DNA from 3 places in the Jeotgalibaca porci genome. Region 1 is predicted to be linked to each of the others. Evidence: predicted binding sites of a transcription regulator. Region 1 holds the regulator's gene; each other region holds the start of a gene.

The links. The regulator Rex, encoded in region 1, represses fermentation and respiration genes when NADH is low (regulators of the CRP and FNR family bind a similar motif). The targets are predictions, from matches to a motif close to TTGTGAANTANTTCACAA.
Region 2: adhE (bifunctional acetaldehyde-CoA/alcohol dehydrogenase) is a predicted target of Rex. The motif match lies at 2,766-2,783, and genes of this name have one in related genera.
Region 3: G7058_RS10420 (2,3-butanediol dehydrogenase) is a predicted target of Rex. The motif match lies at 1,471-1,488, and genes of this name have one in related genera.

The regions. Positions count from the first base shown of each region.
Region 1 covers NZ_CP049889.1:985,302-989,835, forward strand. The annotation lists gene groES (co-chaperone GroES) at 1-196, opposite strand, end outside; gene G7058_RS04995 (CPBP family intramembrane glutamic endopeptidase) at 375-1,046, shown strand; gene G7058_RS05000 (YdiK family protein) at 1,071-1,274, shown strand; gene G7058_RS05005 (redox-sensing transcriptional repressor Rex) at 1,326-1,961, opposite strand; gene G7058_RS05010 (ABC-F family ATP-binding cassette domain-containing protein) at 2,265-4,211, shown strand; gene tsaD (tRNA (adenosine(37)-N6)-threonylcarbamoyltransferase complex transferase subunit TsaD) at 4,460-4,534, opposite strand, start outside.
Region 2 covers NZ_CP049889.1:2,123,901-2,128,434, forward strand. The annotation lists gene G7058_RS10715 (sugar phosphate isomerase/epimerase family protein) at 1-612, shown strand, start outside; gene tgt (tRNA guanosine(34) transglycosylase Tgt) at 719-1,864, shown strand; gene yajC (preprotein translocase subunit YajC) at 1,925-2,248, shown strand; gene G7058_RS10730 (post-transcriptional regulator) at 2,282-2,563, shown strand; gene adhE (bifunctional acetaldehyde-CoA/alcohol dehydrogenase) at 2,861-4,534, shown strand, end outside.
Region 3 covers NZ_CP049889.1:2,067,004-2,071,537, forward strand. The annotation lists gene G7058_RS10410 (DUF2812 domain-containing protein) at 1-648, shown strand, start outside; gene G7058_RS10415 (hypothetical protein) at 785-1,276, shown strand; gene G7058_RS10420 (2,3-butanediol dehydrogenase) at 1,672-2,727, shown strand; gene G7058_RS10425 (NUDIX domain-containing protein) at 3,072-3,521, opposite strand; gene G7058_RS10430 (hypothetical protein) at 3,730-4,209, shown strand; gene G7058_RS10435 (hypothetical protein) at 4,323-4,534, shown strand, end outside.

The DNA of each region.
Region 1 (4,534 bases):
ACAATACATGGTCACCGATTTTAACTGTCATTTCAACTTTTGTTCCGTTGTCCGTTACAAGACCGTTACCTGTTGCGATAACGACACCCGTTTGCGATTTTTCTTTAGCGGAAGATGGCAACACAAAGCCTCCTGCAGTTTTTTCCTCTTCTTTGGCAACATCAATAATGACGCGATTACCTAATGGTTTTAACACAAGTATCCCTCCACAAATTAATTTATTCTTTATTAGCACTCATCTATCCAGAGTGCTAACTTACTTTTCTATCATAATCAAACTTTTTTGATAATGCAAGCAAATTCACTAATTTTTTTCATTCTTGTGATATACTCTCACTTAGGACAATTATAACAAACAAGAAAGGTTTAGATACATGAAAAGAAAAATGACAACATCCACGCGTATCATTTTCGTATACCTAGCAGCTCAACTCTTGCCTGTTCCGCTTACGTTCCTATTTCCGGCAGAGAAACAAATCGCGATGAGTTTAACCTTGGCCATTATTTTTGCCTTTCTAGGAACTATTACGATGATCGTTATTAACTATAAAGAAAAATGGACGCCTGAAGCGCCAATTATTAAAGCATCATCTGCTCCAATTCCTAAAGTTTTACTTTGGGGTGTGTTAGGCTTCATAGCTGCGATTCTCATTCAAATTGTAGCCTCACTAATCGAACAATATCTTTTTGGTGTACCGATTGAGTCTGCGAATACCGAAAACTTAAGAGAAATGACAAAAGCTTATCCTTTACTCATTTTTATGATTACTGTATTTGCACCTGTAATGGAAGAATTTGTTTTCCGTAAAGCTATTTTTACTCAATTGAACATGTCACGTGTTGGTCTTTATGGATCAGCTGTAATCAGTGCTTTGCTGTTTGCTTTCATCCATTTCGATGGTCACTACCTTCTTTATGGTAGTTTGGGATTGTGGTTCTCTTATTTATACTATAAGACAAACAACATTTTTACACCGATGTTGGCTCATGGTTTAATGAATGCTTTTGCTTCACTCCCAATTTATTTCCCTGAATTATTCCAATAAGTGTTGTAAAAAGAAAGGATTTCTATGAATTTAAAAAATATCGTTCTTCAAATCGTTATGAAATTTGCATTTGCTGGTCTTTTTATTTATTTCGCAGTGGATAGCATTAATGTATCCGGTTGGGGATTCCTAACGTGGATTAGTATCTTTTTCGCAACGAATAACATTGTTACAGCGATTCAAATGTTAGTAATGTATTTCAAGATAAAAGATAAAGTGAATAAATAAAAAAATCCCGCACTCTTCAATTTGAAGGACGCGGGATTTTTTATTTTATGCTTAACTGATGTTGTTATCTAAGAAATAAATCAAGGTCTGAAGTTCGTTCGTCAGGTCAACGTTTTGAACGCGGACATTTTCTGGAACAGATAGACGAATTGGTGTAAAGTTCATAATTCCCCGAATTCCTGCTTCCACTAGATTATTAGCAGCTTTTTGTGCTACTTCTTGCGGAACAGTCAAAATGACAACGTCAATTTGTTGAATACGCAGTTGTTCAATCATTTCCCCCATTGGATAGACCGGAACCCCACTGACAATTGTCCCAACGATATCTTCATTTACATCAAAGGCAGCGCTGATCCGTACATTATTACTTAAATGGAAGTTATAGTTTAGTAACGCATGTCCCAAGTTACCAACTCCGATTAATGCAACGTTGGTCAAACGATCTTGGTTCAATGTTTTACTGAAGAATTCCAATAAGTATTCGACATCATAACCATAGCCTCTTTTCCCAAGAGCACCAAAGTATGAAAAATCTCTACGGATAGTTGCACTATCAACCTTTACGGCCTCGCTCAATTCTGTTGAGGAGATTCTCGTTTTTCCGGCATCGTGCAAATAGCGTAAGTAACGGTGATAGATAGGAAGACGACGGGCAGTAGCTTTTGGAATTTCATTATTAGCTGGCATAGTTTCTCTCGCTTTCTTCAAATTTATGTATGTAAAATTATCTATTATAAACGTTTTGTGCTCATCAATACATAGTGCAATTATAGCATGCACTCGTGAAAAATCTAGTATTTTGTTTTAATTTGTACTTTTTTGTGAAGGGTATCTCAACTTGAACTTTGTTGTTATCGCTTTTATAAAAAAAATGGTGCACGTTTCACAAAGGTTAGACCGTTTTCATCATCCTTTCTTTTGGATGCGCCCAGAACGAAAAAACTATGATAAAATGATTATGCATATAATAGAAAGTTGAGGAACGACTGAATGATACTCTTACAAGGACAAAATCTAGCCCGTTATTTCGGTCCGACCGTTTTATTTGAGAATATTCAAATTACGATCCAGGACAATGAGCGCATTGCACTCGTGGGACGAAATGGTGCAGGGAAATCAACATTACTAAAAATATTGGCCGGTATTGAACCGACAGATGCAGGGACTGTTGCGAAGAAAAAAGAAGTGACCATTGGTTATCTTGACCAACACAGTGCTGTCGATTCCACTAAAACAATCTGGGACGAAATGCTGACGGTCTTTGCACCTGTCATTTTATTAATGAAACAAGCAGAACAGGCTGCTACGCGTTTGGCGGACGAAGCTGTCATTAATGACCCCGATGCCATGGAAGCAGCTTTAAAATTATACGACACATTGCAACAAGAAATCCACAAGCAAGATGCATACGGGTATGAATCTGAAATCCGTTCGGTTTTACATGGATTTAAGTTTTACGAAGAAGACTTGGATCGTCCTATTTCCCAGCTCTCCGGCGGTCAAAAAACGCGTTTGGCGATGGCAAAAATTCTATTGGAAAAGAATGACCTGTTGATTTTGGATGAGCCGACGAACCATTTGGACATTGATACATTGGCTTGGTTGGAGAATTACTTGCTTGGTTACCGCGGAACGCTTTTAGTCGTTTCCCATGACCGGTATTTCTTGGATAAAATTGCAACAAACGTTTATGAAATCAGTCGCAATAAAATCCACCATTATAAAGGGAACTATTCTTGGTTTTTACAAGAAAAAGCGGCTCGTTTAGAACAAGAAATGAAGCAATATGAGAAACAACAAGAAGAAATTGCCAAACTGGAGGATTATGTTGCACGAAACATCGTGCGTGCATCTACTACTAAAATGGCCCAAAGCCGACGGAAACGATTGGAAAAAATGGACCGTATGGATAAACCTATGGGCGATGAACGTTCCGTACGCTTTGCTTTTGACATTAAGCGTGAGAGCGGCAATGTGGTGATGGGCGTTGAGAATGCTGCTGTTGGTTACAATGGCGAAGTTTTGGCAAAACCCATCAATCTAGATTTGCGCAAACAACAGGCAATTGGTATTGTCGGCCCAAACGGAATCGGAAAATCAACTTTATTGAAATCCATTATTGATCAAATTCCTTTTATTGAGGGTGGCGTAAAATTCGGAACGAACGTTGACCTGGGTTACTATGACCAAGAACTATCGAAGTTGTCTAAAAATAAAACAGTTTTGGCGGAAATTTGGGACTTGCACCCTACTATGAATGAAAAAGATGTTCGCAGCATTTTGGGTAGTTTTCTCTTTACCGGAAATGACGTTGAAAAAACCATCAGTTCACTCAGCGGTGGCGAGAAAGCGCGACTTGCCCTTTGTAAGTTAGCACTGGAACGGAATAACTTATTAATGTTGGATGAACCAACGAACCACTTGGATATCGACAGTAAAGAAGTCTTGGAAAATGCTTTGATTGATTATGATGGAACGTTAGTGTTCGTATCGCATGACCGTTATTTCATTAACCGTATTGCAACCAGCATCTTAGAACTATCGGCCGATGGAAGTAAACTCTACATCGGGGATTACGATTACTATATCGAAAAGAAACAAGAAGAAGCGGAGTTGCTTGCGCTCCTTGCTGAAGAACAAGAGGAACAACTGACTGATGAAGTCGCTCCTCCTGTAAAGTCGACTTACCATGCGAGCAAAGAAAAAGCGAAATTAGAACGTAAACTATCTCGTGAAATCACTTCTCTAGAAGAAAAGTTGGAGGAAATTGAAAGTAAAATCGAAGAGATTGAAACCCAACTGACTTTACCCGAAGTTTTCGGAGATCACGAAAAAGTTCAAGAATATAATGACGACCTCCTTACTCTGCAAGACCAACAAGACGTCTGTATGCACGAATGGGAAGCTAAGAATTTAGAACTGGAAGGGTTAGAATAACTTTTCTACATAAACCGAGGCCTGTGCCTCGGTTTTTTTGTGTCGTGTTGTCGATTGGAACATTTTGGAGTTGTAAGTTGAGTAAAACGTTCCAATAAATAGTTATTGGAACATTTGGTCACTTTATTTTCGTTCAAACGTTCCAATCAGTGTAGATTGGAACATATCTCTCTTTATTTCCGATTAAAACGTTCCAATTACTGATGACAAAAAAACATCTAGTCCGTATCTCACAGACTAGATGTTTTTTATTTTTCGAGCATGAGGCCCGGTCTTGCATTCAGACTCAGACTTGCGAAGTCTTGTGCTTTATATTGCGTATA
Region 2 (4,534 bases), 1.1 Mb from region 1:
GAATTGCAAGAAACAAATAAAGAAGCTGCTAATTCAGGTTTAGCACTCCTTTATTCAATCCCATCCAGTCTATTTATTAATAAAGGTGTCAATCCAGAATTAGGCCTCTATTTTGAAGAAGCCAAAGCTATGGGTGCCATCCAAGTCAAGTTGACGATGGGAAGCTATGAGACGTTTGCTGACGACATGGTTTCCACTGTTAAGTCCACTCTTGCAAAGTATCCGGATATTCGCCTAAGCATTGAAAATGATCAATCCAGTGAAGGGGGCAGTCCGGAAGCGTTAGAACGATTCATGGAGACAGCCTTACAGTCCGGGCTTAAGTTAGGTATGACTTTTGATACGGGTAATTTTATATATATCGGTGTGGACCCGCTTGAAGCGGCAAAACAACTCAGCAAGTATGTTAATTATATCCATATTAAAAATGTCTCTTCTTCTGAAGATGGTATCGCACTGTCTTTATTCGAGAAGGGTGATATTCCGATTAAGCAAGTATTGGAAACACTAGACAATGAAGAACGGATTATCGCTGCGATTGAGTATCCATGTGGAGAAAAAGAACAGGCACTGTCTATTCTAAAACAAGAATATCGTCGGATTACTCGATAAAATTAGGAAGGCTCAGAATTAGTTCTGAGTCTTTTTTAATTTTATAAGGTTTCCCAAGTGTGCTATACTGAGGAACGACAAGTTTTTTATGAAAGGAAGCAATAATGTGACTGAACCAGCAATTACATACAAATTAATTAAAGAAGAAAAAAACACAGGTGCACGTTTGGGAGAAATCACGACACCCCACGGCACGTTCCAGACCCCTATGTTTATGCCTGTTGGTACCTTGGCAACTGTTAAAACAATGGCACCCGAAGATTTAAAAGTGATGGGTTCTCAAATTATCTTGAGTAACACGTATCATCTTTGGTTGCGTCCAGGAGCTGAATTAGTAGAAGAAGCCGGCGGATTGCACAAGTTTATGAACTGGGATAGAGGTATTTTAACGGACTCTGGTGGTTTCCAAGTATTCTCATTAGCGGAAAACCGCAAAATCACTGAAGAAGGTGTCCATTTCCGTAACCACCTTAATGGATCTAAAATGTTCTTATCACCAGAAAAAGCAATTGACATTCAAAACAAACTGGGTGCTGATATCATCATGAGTTTTGATGAGTGTCCCCCGTTTGACGAAAGCTATGATTACATTAAGAATTCAGTTGCCAGAACTTCTCGCTGGGCTGAACGTGGCCTAAAAGCACATGCAAAAGCTGATAAGCAAGGGTTATTTGGTATTGTTCAAGGTGCTGGATATAAAGATCTACGCCTACAAAGTGCTAAAGACCTCGTATCAATGGACTTCCCAGGATACTCTATTGGTGGATTGTCTGTAGGTGAGACGAAAGAAGAAATGAATGCAGTTCTTGACTATATCACACCAGTTATTCCTTCCAATAAGCCACGTTATTTAATGGGTGTTGGAGCACCGGATTCGTTGATAGATGGTGTTATCCGTGGTATTGATATGTTTGACTGTGTGTTACCAACGCGTATTGCACGTAATGGTACATGTATGACAAGTGCTGGCCGGTTGGTTGTTAAAAACGCGAAATTCGAACGTGACTTCCGTCCAATTGACGAAAAATGCGATTGTTATACATGTAAAAACTATACGCGTGCTTATATTCGCCACTTGATTAAAGCCGATGAATTATTTGGATTGCGTTTGACGACATACCATAATCTATACTTCCTACATAACTTAATGAACAATGTTAGACAAGCGATTATGGATGACAATTTATTGGAATTCCGTGAAGCTTTTGTAGAAGAATATGGATATAACAAAGAAAATGCTAAACTGTTTTAGATAGTTGTGGTATGATTTAAATACGACAAAAAAACGCTTTAATATGGAGGAAAAGTACCTATGGATACACTAGTAATGATAGCTTTTTACGCTTTGTTATTTGGAGTGATGTATTTCTTAATGATTCGTCCACAAAAGAAACAAGCTAAAAAAGCACAGGATATGTTAAGTCAAATGAAACCAGGTGACCACGTAGTAACAATCGGTGGATTAAATGGTGTCATTGATGAAATTAATGCAACTGATAATACAATTACTTTGGATTGTGAAGGCATTTTCTTAACGTTTGAGAAAAGAGCAATTGCTAAAATCAAACAAACGACACCAATCGCACCCGAAGAAACTGTAGTTTTAGAAGAGAGTACAGAGGATCTACCTGAATAATAATATTTAGGCAATGTGATGGAGTGAAAGTGGATGGCCGAAGAATCGAAAGATTTCTATGAGGAGTTGCTTCCATGGTTTGAATTAAAGGTATCTGAATTTTCTGTAGAGGGTTATCCGAATATTGAGGTCAGAGATATTTATCTTTGTTTCAAGAATTTTGTGTGGAAGCACACAGTGCCGGAACACTATTACCAACGCGTATTCGATATCGTCAGATTCAATGTGAATCAATATTTTGATTTCAAATCACTAGAAGCGCAAGTTTATCAAGTATCTTCGTTAGACGATATTAATTTTGATGAATTTTTATAAAAAACACGAAACGATAAGGAGTCATCCTTACGTTTCGTGTTTTTTCGATTTTAATGACCTCTAAACAACCTTGAAATATCTGTTTTTAGAGTCTGTTTGTACTATATTTGCACGTAATGTTAAGTTATTCACAAGTAGAAAGAAAGATGAAAACCGTGCTGATAATAAAATGAAAACGTGCCCAAAGCATTTAATGAGTATTATGTGAATGTAATCACAATAGAGCATTTACTTATTTTACACCCCGGGGTACAATTTACTTGTGAAATGATTACCAAACATTTAGGAGAGATAATTATGACTACAACAGTTGAAGAGAAGATTCAGACTGCAGAGCAGGAAATTTCAATATTAGCCGCAAAAGGTAAAAAAGCTTTGGCAGTAATGGAAGACTTTAATCAAGAACAAGTGGATCATATTGTACATCAAATGGCTATTGCTGCTTTGGATCACCATATGGAATTAGCAAAGATGGCGGTTGAAGAAACAGGTCGCGGTGTATATGAAGATAAATGTATGAAAAATATTTATGCCTCTGAAAATATCTGGCATGCAATCAAAAAAAATAAAACAGTGGGTATTATTGAAGATAATGACGTTGACCAATTAGTACGTATTGCAGCACCACTAGGTGTAATTGCTGGTATCGTACCGACAACGAATCCAACATCTACAACGATATTCAAATCCTTAATCAGCATGAAAACAAGAAACCCTATTGTTTTCTCATTCCATCCGAGCGCAGAGAAATGTTCAGTCCGTACAGCTGAAATCTTGTATGAAGCAGCAATTAAAGCAGGAGCACCAGAAGGTTGTATCCAATGGGTAGAAGGCGTTTCAATGGAAAAAACGGGCTTACTTCTAAATCATCCGGATATAGCTTGTGTACTTGCAACCGGTGGATCAGCAATGGTTAAAGCCGCGTATTCAACAGGAAAACCTGCACTAGGGGTTGGACCAGGTAACGTTCCAGCTTATATCGAAAAATCAGCAAATATTAAAAAAGCAGTGAATGACTTAGTTGTTTCAAAAACATTTGATAATGGTATGATTTGTGCTTCAGAACAAGCGGTTATCGCTGACAAAGAAATCTATGAAGAAGTAGTAGCGGAATTCAAAAAACGTAAAGTTTATTTTGTTAAAAAACAAGAATTAGCAAAACTTGAAAATGCAATGATGCGCGAAGATAAAACAGGTGTTAACAGTTCAATCGTGGGTATGCCTGCAATCGAAATTGCAAAATTAGCTGGTATTAAAGTGCCTGAAGATACAAAAATGCTAATTGCAGAAATCGACGGAGTTGGACCTGATTATCCACTTTCACGCGAAAAACTATCCCCAGTCTTGGCAATGTTGAAATCAGAATCTACTGAGCATGGCTTCCAATTATCAAAACAAATGCTAGACCTTGATGGATTGGGTCACTCAGCATCTATTCACACAAGACGTAAAGATTTAATTGAAGATTTTGGTAAAGAAATGAAAGCTTGTCGAATCTTGGTAAACTCACCATCTGCTCAAGGTGGGATCGGTGGTCTTTATAACCACAACATTCCTTCTCTAACGCTAGGGTGTGGATCTTATGGTCATAACTCCGTATCCGGTAACGTTTCTTCGTTCGATTTGCTAAACATCAAGACAATTGCTAAAAGGAGAAATAATATGCAATGGATTAAAGTTCCAGACCGTATCTACTTTGAAGAAAACTCAGTTCGTTATTTAAGAGATATGCGTGACATTGAGCGTGTGTTTATTGTATGTGATGATGGAATGATGAAACTTGGTTACGTGGATATTGTATTGGGACAACTGAAACAACGCAGCAATAAAATTGTTTACACAATTTTCTCAGACGTTGAACCAAACCCTTCTACGAAAACTGTTGAACGCGGAACTAAAAAAATGAGAGATTTCGAACCGGATACAATTATTGCAATCGGTGGGGGTTCTCCAATGGATGCTGCCAAAGCA
Region 3 (4,534 bases), 1.1 Mb from region 1:
TTAGGTCTAGCTCTTATACTATCAACACTAGCATCTATAAGTATAACTTTTATAAGTATCAATGCATTTGCAATGGATAGCAATAATCATGATATAGAAGAATACAAAGTACTTTCAGCTAATGATTTTAAAGAAAAACCTTCTGAAGATGAAGGAGATTTGATGAGAAATACTAGTTTTCTTATTCCAACATCTTACACATATTGGTCTTGGCCTAAAGGCGATATCTCTGTAAAGACTGAGTATTCAAATGGACTTACAGAAGGAATAGCTAAAAACCTAGTAGTGAGGTATATAAAGCAAGCTGAGAAATCTGTTGAGAATAGGATATCTTGGGAAATAGAGATTTTAGTGGAAGAAGATATCTATGATTATTCTCTAGAATCAAATGGTATAACAGAAGAAGAATTTGATCGTTTCAAGGTAAAATCAATTAAAGAAGCAGTAAAAGAAGCTATAAAGATAGCAAAAGAAAAAGCTATAATTAAGGACGATAAAAATCTATGGGATCTTGATGAAGTATACTTCTTAAACTATCGAAAAGATGAGATAGTTATAAGAAAAGGTAAAGAAGTGTTCTATATACATGGATTAGATTTTACCGATCTTAAAGTGATAGAGATAATAAAAAAGAGATTAGATTTATAAAATCTAATACCATTGAGTTTGTCTTAATGTCAATTAAGTAAAACCCAAGATTGTAAATTGATGAACATTAGTAGATAAATGCGACATTAAAATAATATGGATATATGAATAAATATAGATTTTACGGAGGTTGAAGATGCGAAATATTTATATAGATAGAACAGAATTTACTGGAGCTATAAGTGTATTTTCAAAAGATACTGAGATTATTATATCAGCAGGTACAACAATTTATTCTATGAGTGTTGGTGATAGAAATGAGGAGTATCAAAGATATGCTAACGATTATGATATTCAATTTATATTTGATGATTATATTCCACATTTAGAATTTTATACGGTTCCACAGGTAGATATTATGGCAAAAGATAGTAGAGGTGGATTTATCGGAACCATTGGCCAATCATGTGACTTAGAAAGTAACGCACCAATTTGTTATATCAATAAGGACTTAGAGTGCTTTATAATCGCTGAAAACGGAGCAGATTTTCTGAGTAATATAGAATCATGGCAAAACAATTTGAAACCCTATAATAAAATCATCTTTTATCGTTCAAAAGTAGAAGCAGAAATGAAACTAGAATTTATAGATTTATCTGATATAGGAACAGATGAAATTAATCTATAATTTTTAATACACATAATGAATAAAAATATTAATTATGTCGCATTATTAGAATTATACATCGTTAAAAAATTTATAATCCAGTTTGTCTTAATCTCAAATATGACAAACTCAACAAAAGAACCAAAATGCTTTTACAGCCAAGAGAATCGTAAGAAGGTTCATTTAGTTAAAATCTACTTCGAGAACGCACTATTTTGTAGAAAAATTCCCAATTTTTCCAAGAACGATTAATTTATTCAAGAAACCAGCTTAAATTATAGAGGTATGAATTATTCAGGTTTTATTATAAGAAAAAATATAAGTTCATTTCCTTGTGATATTTTTCATTTTCTATATAATAATTATATAAAGTTATTTTAAAGGTAACTATTGTATAAAAAGAAAGGTTGATATTAATGAGAGCGGCAAGATTTTATAATGCAAAAGATATTCGTGTGGAAGACATCGAAGAACCAAAGCTAGTTGGTGACGATGATGTTAAAGTGCGTGTAGCTTGGGCGGGTATTTGTGGTAGTGACTTACATGAATATTTAGCAGGGCCAATCATAGCTCCAGGCGATGAACCTGATCCACTTACTGGTCAAAAACGTCCTATTACCATGGGACATGAATTTTCAGGTGTTGTTGAAGAAGTTGGTAGTAACGTTAAGACAGTAAAACCAGGTGACAAAGTAGCAATTAATCCACTTATCACAAGTGGTAATCATGATAATCGTTTATATGATATGTATAAAGGCTTCCAATTCGTTGGTTTAGGCTCAGATGGTGGATTTGCTGATTATACAGTTGTTGACAAGATTAACGTGGTTAAAGTCAGTGATGATGTTTCTTTAGAAATTGCTGCGTTAGTAGAGCCGACTGCTGTTGCGATGCAAGCTATTCGAGAATCAGAGATGGAGTTTGGCGAAACGGTAGCAGTGTTTGGTGTTGGTCCGATTGGATTAGTAAATATTATTGCTGCACGTGCAGCTGGTGCTAAAGAAATTTTTGCATTTGACTTATCGGAAGAGCGACTAGCAAAAGCGAAAGAAGTTGGAGCAACTCATGTCGTTAACTCGGGTGAAGTTGATCCGAATGAGTACATTAAAGAACGTTACCCAGATGGAGTTGATCGAACATTTGAAGTGGCTGGCGTACCTGTAACATTAGAACAAGCAATTCAAGTGACTCGTCCACGCGGTACAGTCACTGTGGTCTCTATTTTTGAAGAACCCATTGACTTTAATCCAATGTTATTAACAGCTTCTGGTGTTCGTATATCATCAACACTAGCGTATGAAGATGATATTTTTGATCTAACGCTGAAGATGATTGAAAATAATCAAATTGATGTATCACCACTTATTACTGACCATATTGAGCTAGAAAATATCGTTGAAAATGGTTTTGAATCATTAAGCAATGATAAGAGTCAAGCGAAAATCCTTGTAAAACTTAGTGGCGACAAATAAAAATTAACGGATTTTAACAGCCTATACTTTACAATTATATAGTAAAGTATAGGCTGTTTGACTGATTTTGCATGCTGCACACATCGTTTATATTATATGTCAGCATATGCAACAATACCAATCGGCTCTCAGTTTAATAATTATTTTACTAATTTATATGAAAGCAGATAGAATGTACTTCTTGAATATTTCTATATTTTTTAATTATATCCAATAAAAAGAAGCCCTTAATTTTTTTAAAGGCTTCTTTTTATTGGGTTTTCAATACACGAAACTTATGCAATTTCATGTATGAATCAAACTTTGAGAATTGTCTTAATAGTGATTATTTTGGATACATTTCATTAATCAGTATTTACTAAGTGAATTATATGATTTTTATTTTTGAAACCAGCTAGCTCACTAAAGATACTAGGTTTTAATTCATTTATAACTTTTAAAGATTCCCATGTAATATCTTGATCATCATTATCTATACCATGATATTCTTTTTTCTCTTTTATTTTACCTTTATAAACAAAAAGAAATTCATGAAAATCCTTTTTTGATTGTTTTTCTAAGAAAAAATTTTCAATTACTGAAAATAATTCTACATCATAAAATTTTTCTCCAGTTTCTTCCAAAACTTCACGTTTTACTGCTTCACTAGTAGTCTCTGAAAATTTTACTCTACCACCTGGTAAAGAAATTATTCCATCAACGTATTTAGAAACTAGTAAACTATTTTGGCTTTCTATCCATGCTGCTACCCTAATATTTAATTTTCCTGAATCTGTATCTAAAGTTAAATCCATATTAAATTACTCCTTAACGTTTATTTAAAATAATAAAAATGAGTTAAAAATATACCTTATTTTAAAAAGGTTCTTGATACACGACTTTATACAATTTCATGTATCTAGAATAATTGAATAGTTATAGGAATTATAGAATTAAAAGAAAATAAAGTTTATGATAGAAGTATGTTATAACAAAGAAATTCATACTAGAATGGGGATTGTTATGAAAAAAAATAATGTACTTCTATGGACTATTTTGACAGGTATCGTTGTTACAATATTTCTTATTTTTGGTCCATTAAAAAAAGATGTATGGGATATAAATGCTAGTAAATTAGAAGATTTAACTGATAGTTTGAGCGATCCTATGGTTATTAATGACTTTTCAAAATGGACTCCTTTTGAATGGGACACGCTTTATAGCTTTTCACCATATACTACAAAAGAAACTATATATGACATTGTTGGATACAAATGGGACAATATAAGTGAAACTGTAAATGATAATATGAATCAAATTGTATTTGTTAAAGACGGAAAAGTTGTCTGTTATCTTTATGGATATCCTGAAAACACCAAATCCAGCTATAATTTTGGCGAATATGAAGGTGAATACATAACAGTTAATTCACAACAAAAATTATCCTTTGATACTGAGATTGGTGCAGATGGTATCAGATATTTTAATTCTATTAATCATTAATTAAATACGATTCTCGATACACTTTTTGAGCATTTTCATGTATTAATTTGAAATATAGTTTACTGTTTTTTTTAAAATATTTACATAATAAACAGTTTTGAAAGGAGTTTAGTATGTTTAATTTATTTGATTACGGCTGGCTTAATATGAGTAGTTTAGTTTTTGGTTTAATTGCTTGGATAATTCCCATTTTTAATATTATACGACACAAGAAAAGAGGGAATAATCATTCAATCCCGACATTATTAAGTATGGGATCTTGTGCAATTGCTTTGTGGTCTCAACTATCCTATAACATATATTTAATTGAAATCAATGATTATCC